Regions from separate parts of the Bacillus sp. NP247 genome, predicted to be linked through region 1. Evidence: riboswitches for the same ligand, from Rfam matches in the RefSeq annotation. Region 1 holds a riboswitch; the other holds the start of a gene.

Region 1 (5,641 bases):
GAAGCGATGTTACTTGCTGGAAAATCGGCAAATACAAATGGTGTACCAGTATTATTTGATCCGGTTGGGGCAGGGGCAACTTCTTATCGAACAGAAGTTGCGAGACATATTCCAGCTGAAATCGATTTAGCAGTTATCCGCGGAAATGCAGCTGAAATTGCTAATGTTATTAATGAAAAATGGGAAATTAAAGGTGTAGACGCTGGTACTGGAAATGGTAATGTTGTAAATATTGCAAAACAGGCAGCGGATGAATTAAATACAGTTGCGGTAATTACTGGAGAAGAAGACGTTGTTACAGACGGAGAGCGAACTATTCTTATTCGAAATGGCCATCCTATTTTAACGAAAGTTACTGGAACAGGTTGTTTACTAACTTCTGTAATAGGAGCATTTGTAGCAGTAGAAAAGGATTATGTAAAGGCAACAGTGGCTGCATTAATATTCTATGGAGTAGCAGCAGAAATAGCGGCTTCGAAAACAGTAAAGAATGGACCAGGAAGTTTCCAAATTGAATTTTTAAATCAGTTAGCGAATACAACTTCAGATGATATTAAGAAGTATGGAAAGATTGAGGTTATATAGTAAGGAGGGGAACTAGATGTCGCGTATTACAAAGGCTGAAATGTCTAGATTATTATCGGTATATTTTATTATGGGAAGTAACAATTGTACGAAGGAGCCACTACAAGTATTGAGAGATGCACTTGAAGGCGGTATAACAATTTTTCAATTTCGTGAAAAGGGAGAAGGGGCTTTAACGGGAGAGAAACGTATTGATTTTGCGAAAGAACTACAAGCGCTTTGCAAGGAGTACGGTGTACCATTCATCGTAAATGATGATGTGGAACTAGCCCTCGAGTTAGATGCAGATGGTGTTCATGTTGGACAAGATGATGAAGGAATTATATCTGTTCGTGAAAAGATGGGAGATAAAATTATTGGTGTATCTGCCCATACAATTGAAGAAGCACGCTGGGCAATTGAAAACGGAGCTGATTATTTAGGTGTTGGCCCTATTTTCCCAACGAGTACGAAAAAAGATACGAAAGCAGTTCAAGGAACGAAAGGTTTAACCCACTTTAGAGAACAAGGAATTATGATGCCGATTGTTGGTATCGGTGGGATTACGATTGAAAATACCGCTTCGGTTATAGAAGCCGGTGCGGATGGTGTCTCTGTTATTTCTGCGATTAGTTTAGCGGAATCTGCTTATGAAAGTACGAGGGAATTATCTGAAGAAGTAAATAAAAGTTTGTAGAAAAAGGCCATGTAATATTTTAAATGCTACATGGAGGAATAGACTGCCAAAAAAGTTTAAACAAACGTTTGATTAAAAAAGCACAAACCTTTTTAAATAAAGGTTTGTGCTTTTTCTTTAAAACATAATGGAAATTAAGAGCATTCCAATTCCAATAGAAGTGAATGTTGCAATTAGGCCCGGAATCATAAAGCTATGATTTAATACATATTTACCGATGCCTGTTGTACCAGTACGATCAAAGTTAATTGCAGCAACGATTGTCCCGTAGTTTGGAATGAAGAAGTATCCATTTACTGCAGGGAACATTGCAATTAGTAAAGCTGGTGGAATACCAAGTGATAGTCCAAGTGGCATTAAAGCACGAACTGTCGCTGCTTGACTATACAGTAAAATAGATAGAATGAATAATGCGATAGCAAATAGCCATGGTGCACTAGTCACTAAGTGCTGAATTGATCCTTGAATCATATTTAAGTTTCCGTTAAAGAAAGTATCTCCCATCCAAGCGATACCGAAAATAGCAACAACTGCTGTTGCCCCCGCTTTAAAGACGTTACCAGACACAATGCTTTCTACATTTGGTTTACAGAAAATAATAATAAGAGCTGCAATAGTTAACATAACCATTTCAATTGTGTTTGGCATGGAAAGACGAGCTAACTTCCCGTCAACCATCCATCCCGGACGAAGTGCTTCAAATGAACCAAGAAGTACGACAAGGAAAGTTCCTAATAGGAAAAGGATAACTGATAATTTAGCGCCTTTTGCACCCACAAATTCTTTTTTCTCTTCAAGTTTAGGGATCATTCCCTCTTTTAATCGCTTCAAGTATTCAGGATCTTCATTTAATTCTTTTCCCATTTTACTAGCAACGAATGCAGCTACCATACAAGCGATGAAAGTAGAAGGAATACTGACTTTTAAAATATCTAACAAGGTGATTTTATAGTCGGCTAACATTGCTAAAAGTGCAACTGTTGCAGCCGATATTGGACTAGCTGTAATTGCCTGCTGTGAAGCGATAACGGCAATTGACATAGGTCGTTCAGGTCTAATTCCTGATTCGCGAGATACTTCGGCGATAACGGGAAGTACAGAATAAGCGACATGACCAGTTCCCGCGCATAGCGTGAATAAATAAGTAACGATAGGAGCAAAGAATGTAATGCGCTTTGGATTTTTTCGTAATGCTTTCTCAGCAAGGTGGACAAGATAATCCATTCCTCCAGCAGCTTGCAAAGCACCGGCAGCTGTAATTACTGCTAAAATCATAAGCATTACATCAATAGGAGGAGCTGTAGGTTGTAAGTGGAAGACGAAAACAAGTATTGCCATACCAACGCCACCCATTACTCCTAGACCAACGCCGCCTAAGCGTGCACCAATAAAAATGCAGAGTAGTAACGTAAGAAATTGTAGCCAAAACATGATAAACTACCTCCGAAATTCGTAAGTTAAGATATATTCGAATAGTTTAATTTGAAAGAAAATTAAATGAATATCCGGAATAATCCTTGTGTTGTATACGTTTTTTATTATATAACACAAGAAATGTAACATTCACGAACTTTGTTAAATTATTTCGAAAAAATAATACATTAAAACTTTATATTTACATCTTTAAATGGGTGGACATTTTAATTTTTATGTTGTAATATTTGGAAGAGAATATTTTAATTCTCATAGAACTCCCATATCGTTCAACTCGTTCAGCGAGAAAGGCAAACTTATGGAAACATGAGGACGCAAAACTACAGGGGCTAAGGTCGAAGGGCTAAGCTAGCCAGTTACCGGACGGATAGGGTTGGTCTTGGCCAATGCTTATTACATTGGTCTTTTTTTATCTTTATTCATATTGAGAACCATTTTCAAACAAAATATTCTTATATTTTGTTTTTTTTTGCTGGAGATATTAGGGAAGGTGAAGTTAATGAAAAAATATTGGCATAAGTTATCGTTTCTTCAAAAGAATGTATTGTTAACTGTATTAGTTATTTTGACGCTTGTTGGTAGTATGGGGGCGTTAAGTTTTAACATGTTTCAAAATAGTATGATGTCTATATTCGAAAGGCATTCTTTTGAAACAGGAGATACGGTATTACATAAATTAGACGCAGAAATAGTGAGAGATGTTGCAAAAGATCCAACGGCAGAAAGAGAAAAGAGAGAGAAGTTAACAGAGAAATTAGATGAATCAACGGAAGAATTGAGCAGTGTTGGACAAACGTATATTGTTGGAGCAAAAGAAAATGAAAAAGGTGAGTTACAAATCGTCGACTTGTCTACAGACTTAGCAAATGTTGTTGAAGTAAAGCCGGGGGACTATTATAAACAACCAGATCTTTGGATGAAAGCATATGATAAGGTAATGAGCACGAAAAAAGCAAACATGACAGTAGTATATGAAGACGCATTAGGATCATGGGTAACGATATTAGAGCCAATTAAAGATGGAGAAGATAATATTGTGGCAATTGTTGCAGCCGATGTAGATGCCTCTATTGTTCCTATTACAAAGGAAAAATTCATTATACAAGGTTTAATGTTTATTTGTATTTCAGTTTTAATTGCAACTTTTATTCAATTCTTGATTGTACGTAATTCACTTGCTCCATTACAAGATTTACGTGAAGGATTACGTAAAGTGGGTGAAGGAGATTTAAGTATTGAATTAGTGGAAAGGCAAGATGATATCGGTATTATTAATTCGTATTTTAATAACACAATTGAGAAGTTTAAAGGAATTATAGATAAAGTGAAGCAGACAGCAGAACAGGTTTCCTCATCTTCAAAAGAATTGTCAGTGAGTACGAAAGAGAATAGCATGGCAGTTCAAGAAATCGTAAGTTCTATGGTTGAGTTAAGAGCTGGCGCCCAGTCACAAGAAACTTCAGTACCACAGTATTTAGGTATTGTATATGAAATGGAAGATAAGATGGAAGAGATAACGAATGCTGCAAAACAAATGGCGAAAGAGTCTGAAGGTATAGAGCATCATTCAGGAAAAGGAAATGGTGTTATTAAACAGGCGATTAATCAAATGAACATAATACAAAATGCAGTACAAGATTTATCTTCTATTATTTATTCTTTGGAAGCAAGATCAAAAGAAATTAGTGATATTGTAACTGAAATTACAGGTATTTCAAATCAAACTAATTCGCTAGCTTTACATGCTACTATTGAAGCTTCACGTGCTGAGGAAACTGGAGAGGGATTTGCCGTTGTTGCTGATGAAGTGCGTAAATTAGCAGAGCAGACGGAAGCATCAGCAAAAGATATAGCAAAATTAATTGGGGAAACACAAGCTGGAACGGAAGAAGCTGTTGTTTCAATGCAAAAAGCTTCAAAAGAAGTAGAATCAGGAACTAAACTTGTTGAAAGTAGTGGTGCTTTCTTTGAAAAAATTTCGAAATCAGCACAAACTGTTACAAATCAAGTTAGAGCTGTTTCTAGCAATTCAAATGATATATTGCAAAATAGCCAAAATATTGTTCGTGTTGTAAATGAACTATCACTTATCGCAAATAAGTATGCGAATAGTAGTAGTAATGTTCAAGAAAGTATGAAAGAACAGGAAATGTCTGTACAAGATATTGCTGAATTAGCTAGTTCTTTAAGTTGGCTTTCACAGGAGTTACAAGAGTTAATTGGGGAATTCAAAAGTTAAATGAAGTGATTATGCATGCTTTTGTTTGTTCAATAAAATAAATCATGCTACAATGAAAACGAATTAAGAACCGGGGAGCCAATTGGCTGAGAGGATGTAAGTGTACATCGACCCTCAACCTGATCTGGATAATGCCAGCGTAGGGAGTTACTTTAAAGTGATGTAGCATAAGTTATTATAGAATAACTTGTATACAAGGCTTTCCTACATGGTAGGAAAGCCTTTTCTTTTTTTGAAAACATATTTTGTAAGGGGGATTTTATTATGTCACAACAAGTTACAATTTCATTTTCAGTAGTACCACAAGCGAAGAATAAAGATGTGTATTCCGTTGTTGATAAAGCAATTGAAGTTGTACAACAATCGGGGGTTCGTTATGAAGTAGGGGCAATGGAAACAACGTTGGAAGGAGAATTAGATGTACTTCTTGACGTCATTAAACGCGCGCAACAAGCTTGCGTCGATGCTGGAGCAGAAGAAGTAATCACTTCTATTAAAATTCACTATCGTCCAAGTACGGGCGTAACGATTGACGAAAAAGTTTGGAAGTACCGTGATGAATATGCAAAACCAGAAGCGATCTAAAATAATTACAACAATTTGGCTTATCCTTCTCATTGCTATATGGGAAGGATCTGTTTCATTATTTAAAATTGAGCCGTGGATTTTACCGAAGCCGTCTGCAATTGTGCAAGAGCTAATTGGAA
Region 2 (5,641 bases), 620 kb from region 1:
AGAAGACACGTCCAATCAATTGAAAAGACACAGTCATATTTCCAGCGCCGAGCGGGTTTATGTACTTACAAGTTTTCTAGTGCATCATCGAATTATAAACTAGAGCATATAAGAGTAGAAGATGCAGAGAGAATGCAGGATTGGTATAAGAAGAGAATATGTGGGGATTAACTTGAAAAGGCTTGCCTATTATGAAAGGCAGGCTTCTTTGTTATAGAGAAATAAGTAGCTTGTAATCGGACTAGGTTTTCTTTAGTTTAATCCATATATTCGTACAACTACAGTGCACATTTATTAATATGTATTAGAAAAAAGGTAGTACGCTTCTATTTCTAGAAATTTTGTGGAATTTTTGATATAAATGGTATACTAAAATAGAAATAGTATTAGGAGGTTATATATGATAAGTCAGTTGAAAAGAGAAGCACTTGATGCATTAAAAGGAAAATGGGGATTAGCGGTAGGGGCAACCTTATTACTTGGAATCCTTATTGGAGCTGTTGAACTTCTAACCACAGGTGTTTTCTCAATGTTTTGGGGTTGGCAAGAAGCAAGTGATTCGCTTGCAGTAAGTATTATTGCAATGCTTATTATCGGCCCGTTAACAACGGGTGCCTATTACCTTGTTTTAAATGTAATTCGTGGGACTAATGCTAGTATCGGTCATTTATTTAGATGGTTTAGCGATGGAAGTAAGTTTATGAAGGCATTTTTAACATATTTACTAATGTATGTATACGTAATTCTATGGACATTACTTCTTATTATTCCGGGTATTATTAAATCATTTTCTTATTCTATGACGTATTTTATTTTGAATGATCATCCAGAATATACAGCGAATCAAGCAATTACCGAAAGTCGCCGTATGATGAACGGGCATAAAATGGATTACTTTTTACTATGCTTAAGTTTCCTTGGCTGGTTCATTTTAAGTATTCTTACTGTAGGAATCGGTTTTTTATGGTTAGCACCTTATTTCTACTCGACATCGGCAGCATTTTATGAAGAGATTTCAAAAGAATATTATAAAACAGAAGGTACTACTTTCTAATAAAGCATCTAAACCACCTCCCCTAAAGAATATAGGGAGCGGATGGTTTAGATGTTTTGATATGTATTCTGTTTTTGGGGTTCACTTCAAAACTCTTCCCTCTATGTTTTATCATAGAGGGTTATTTTTTTATATAAAAATGATAGGAAATAATGAATAATATATATGGAAGAAAAAAGTGAGGTGAATGAGATTGAGTAAATTTTTAATTCCGTATTCCTTTTCTGTATTAAGTTTCTTTATTTCAGTAACGGTACTTGATTTATATGATAGGATGGGAAAAACTAATGAGATGACTTCGCCGACCATACTTGGAAAGGTAATTCAATCTACTGCGCAAATGGGAGTCCTTACATTGTATTTCGGAGTACCTATCATTTTAGGTGGATGTCTTCTTGGTGAGCTATTGTTTAGAGGTATCATTTTACGATTTAAACTAAGCTATATTACATCTTTATTATTATATCTACTTTTAGCTTTTAGTATTGTTTTCGTAACGGTAGGGATTCCAACTGCATATGAAAATCGTAGTACTTTTTTCATGGGAATAACTATGATTTGCGCTGTTACATTCTTTGTGGGTCGGGATATATGTGAGAAAAAACAAGTTAGTAATGGAATGGGAAAATGAAATACACGTGTCCATGTTGCGGATATAAAACATTAGAAGAAGAATCGCCAGGTACATATGAAATTTGCAGTATATGTTATTGGGAAGATGATGAGGTTCAGTTTAACGATCATGACTATGAAGGTGGGGCAAATGAAGCTTCGCTAAGACAAGCACAGAAAAATTTCATTGCGTTTGGCGCTTGCGAGGAATGTTGTGTGGGATTAGTTAGAAAGCCGACTAGTGAAGATGTGAAGGATGTTAGTTGGAAGCAAATTTGTTAAGCAGCTTATAAATAAAAAATGTTATTACTCCATTCAACAGGAGGAATAACATTTTTTATTTAGTACTGAAAGAATTACAGTTGTCTAATAAGGAAAATCAATAAAGATGATAAAATAATAGGAAAAGCTAAACTAGTAAATCCTATTCATGGATATATTAGGAATGAATATAAAAGTATAGATGTATAGTCAACGTTGTGTATTTGATGTTATCATATTGTGATATGGAAATTTTTAATAGAAGAAGCAACTAACAATTTAAAGGTAGTGAAGCCTTTGTTGTATAAAGAAAATACTTAGTAGTCCTCAACAATATTAAAAATAAGATACGCATTTATATAATTTTAGTAGAAATGGGGTTTTAAAAAGGAATGAGTATAAGCATAACACGGCAAAAAATTTTAGCCGCCGCTTCTCAAATTGTTCAATTTAAAGGAGTAGCTAAGTTAACTTTAGAAGCAGTAGCAAAAGAAGCGGGTGTAAGTAAAGGTGGACTGTTGTATCATTTTTCAAATAAAGAAGCTTTAATAGAAGGTATGATACTTAAAGGCGTAGTGGATTATGAGGGGGCTATTCACAATAAAGTAGAGGAAGACCCAGAGAGGAAAGGCAGATGGGTGCGCTCTTTTGTAGAGGAAAGATTAAGTAATGAGAGAAGAACAGAAGAGTTGTCTAGTAGTATGATGGCAGCATTAATGCTAAAACCTGAACTACTTGAACCGTTACAACAATCATTTCAGCAACTGCAAAATAATATAGAAAATGATGAAATGGATTCAGTTTGTGCAACAATTATTAGATTAGCAGCAGATGGGTTATGGTATTCGGAATGTTTAGGGGTTGGAAGACTAAGCCCCGAATTAAGAGAAAAAGTGATTCGAGCTCTTGTTAAATCTTCTTATAAATAGAATATACAAACTATATAATATAAAATAATTCACCGTTGGCTATTTAATCCGATGGTGAATTATTTTTTTATTAGAATAATAGAACAATTTTATAGGGTGTTGAATTATAACCGTCCAGACGGTATAGTAATATTTGGTTTAAGAGGAAAATGAAACAAAAAAAGAATAAAAAATATTTTTAGCACACTATTCGAAAGGATAGGCCGCAAAGCTTAGAGTCTACGGTAATATTTATTGGTTACTAAGATCGTCTGGTTGCACATTTTTGATGCAACCAGACGGTCTTTTTTTGTTATATAAATATAAAAAATCAGGAGGAAATTATGCAAAAGAAAAGTACTAAAAGGCACATTTCAATGGTTTCATTAGTTTTTCTAGTATTATTTTCAGTGCTGAATGTATGGGCTCCAGTTATTCAAGCCGCTGTGATAAAAAATCCAGTGGACGAGATTAATATTTCCCGTACTGATGGCACAACATCTGAACCATATCAGGCCTCAGACGGTATGAAAGTAGAAGTGAAGTGGTCAGCTAAAGAGCAAATAAAAGCTGGAGATCAATTCACAATTGATATGCCAAAAGAATTTAGAAAAGACCTTATGAATATGAGTTTTCCTTTAAAAGATGCTGAAGGAAAAACAGTTGGTACATGTGAGATGAAAAAGGGTCTATTAACGTGTACTATGGGTGATTATGTAGAAGGAAAGAATAACGTTAAAGGTTCTTTATTTGTAGAATTCTACTTTGGTCTAGAAGCATATGATGGTGTCAAAAAAATCCCATTAGAATTTAACGTTGATGGTCAAATCGTAAATAAAGAAGTAAGTGTAAATAATACGACAGAGAGACCGAAGCCACAGCCCAATACAGATAATCTATTGAAATGGGGTTCTTATAATCAAGAAGATCCGTCTATTGCTGATTGGCTTGTATATGTAAATGCAACTGGAACAGAAATGCAAGATCTTAAATTAACAGACACATTAGGACCTGGGCATGAGTTAATTACAGACAGCGTAGTATTAGAAGAGGCTGTATTTGAAGATGGTTATGCAGCAACAAATATTAAGCCAGCAGATTTATCTGAAATTAAAATCAATGCAGCGAAAACTGGATTTACAATTGAATTTCCAGACAGTTCAAAAGGTTATATTTTAAGATATAAAACAAAGATTACAAATCCCGCTGCAAAGCCTCATAAAAATACAGTGAAATTAGAAGGTAAAAATATTGAAACTGAAGAAAAAGTAGGACAAGTATTCGTAAGTGGTGGGGGAGGAACCGGTTCAGGTGACGATAATCCACCTAGTATTGAAAAAAATATAGTTGATGAGAATGGTAAGCTTGTAGAGAATCAGCAGTTAACACAAATGGATCAACCTATTCAATACCAAGTTGGTACGCATATACCGAAAGATCCGCCTAAGTATACATCAATGGTAATTAGTGATGATTTAGAAGATGTTTTAGAAGTATTAGAGGCAAAAGTATATGATCAAAATGGCCAAGATATTACTTCTAAAGGAACACTAACGATAGATAAACAAAAAAGTGAAGTAACATTTACGTTCGGTGAGAGTTTTGACTATAAGTCATATGAAGACCAGATAATTAACTTGAATATTAAGGCGAAAATTAAAGCTGATGCAGACTTATCTTCTTACGTAGATAAGAAGATTCCTAATAAAGCAGAGTTACATTATGATGATAATAAATTAACATCGAATGAAGTAACGGTTACGCCGCCTGAACCTCCAAAAGACGGTACAGTAGCTATTCATAAAATAGATGCTGAGAATCCGAATAAAGGGTTAACAGGTGCAGAATTTGAAGTTCGAAATAGTGCGGATAAGGTTGTTGCAGTACTGAAAACGGACGAAAACGGTTTTTCGGTACCTCAAACTTTAGCTCCTGGGACGTATAAAGTTTATGAAACAGTAGCACCAGAAGGATATCAAAAATTAAAAAGTCCATTAGAAGTTACACTTCAAGCTGGAGAAACAAAAACAATTGAAATTAAAAATACTATGCAAAAGGGTCAAATTGAATTAAAGAAAATTGATTCGGAAAATGGTGAAAAACCATTAGCAAATGCAGAGTTTGATATAGTAAAAGACGGTGTAGTAGTTGAACATATTGTTACAGATAAAGATGGTAAGGCAATCTCTAAACCGTTAGCACCAGGAAAATATATTTTAAAAGAAACGAAAGCGCCTGAAGGATACCAATTAAAAGAAAAAGAGTTCGAAGTAAATGTAACAGGGGACGGCAGATTCCCAATAAAAGTAGAAAATACAATGGTAGACAAGGGTAATGTAGAAATTACAAAAATGGACAAAGAAAACGGTGCAGTATTAGCGGGTGTCGAATTTGAAGTCCAAAATGAGAAAAGTGAAGTAGTAAGAAAAGTAACAACGGATAAAGATGGAAAAGCAAACGTTTCAGATCTATCAGTAGGAAAGTACAAATTAGTAGAGACGAAAAGCTTACCAGGTTACAAGAAACTAACAGAACCAGTATCATTTGAGATTACAAAAGGTATGACGACAGTCCTATCATTGAAAGTAGAGAATGAGCAGTTAGACAAAGGTTCAGTAGAAATTACAAAAGTAGATAAAGACAGCCAAAAAGCATTAGCAGGCGTAGTCTTCGAAGTGCAAGATGAAAAAGGCAAAGTGGTGAAAAAAGTAACGACAGATAAAGATGGAAAAGCGCATGTCTCAGACTTATCAGTAGGAAAATACAAATTAGTAGAGACGGAAAGCTTACCAGGTTACAAAAAACT

Evidence for each region. A riboswitch is a leader RNA that binds a small molecule or an ion and turns the genes downstream of it on or off. The one in region 1 is predicted to bind cyclic di-GMP.
Region 2: it holds a riboswitch for cyclic di-GMP, as region 1 does, so the genes downstream of both, KPL75_RS19425 (SpaA isopeptide-forming pilin-related protein) here and KPL75_RS16255 (methyl-accepting chemotaxis protein) in region 1, are expected to answer to the same signal.

The regions. Positions count from the first base shown of each region.
Region 1 covers NZ_CP076653.1:3,092,468-3,098,108, forward strand. The annotation lists gene thiM (hydroxyethylthiazole kinase) at 1-585, shown strand, start outside; gene thiE (thiamine phosphate synthase) at 602-1,261, shown strand; gene KPL75_RS16250 (anaerobic C4-dicarboxylate transporter family protein) at 1,379-2,692, opposite strand; cyclic di-GMP riboswitch class I at 2,975-3,059, shown strand; gene KPL75_RS16255 (methyl-accepting chemotaxis protein) at 3,195-4,934, shown strand; TPP riboswitch at 4,996-5,097, shown strand; gene KPL75_RS16260 (MTH1187 family thiamine-binding protein) at 5,199-5,519, shown strand; gene KPL75_RS16265 (ABC transporter permease) at 5,491-5,641, shown strand, end outside.
Region 2 covers NZ_CP076653.1:3,717,166-3,722,806, forward strand. The annotation lists gene KPL75_RS19400 (PH domain-containing protein) at 1-171, shown strand, start outside; gene KPL75_RS19405 (DUF975 family protein) at 401-1,054, shown strand; gene KPL75_RS19410 (hypothetical protein) at 1,248-1,685, shown strand; gene KPL75_RS19415 (CPCC family cysteine-rich protein) at 1,682-1,948, shown strand; gene KPL75_RS19420 (TetR/AcrR family transcriptional regulator) at 2,320-2,856, shown strand; cyclic di-GMP riboswitch class I at 3,027-3,119, shown strand; gene KPL75_RS19425 (SpaA isopeptide-forming pilin-related protein) at 3,180-5,641, shown strand, end outside.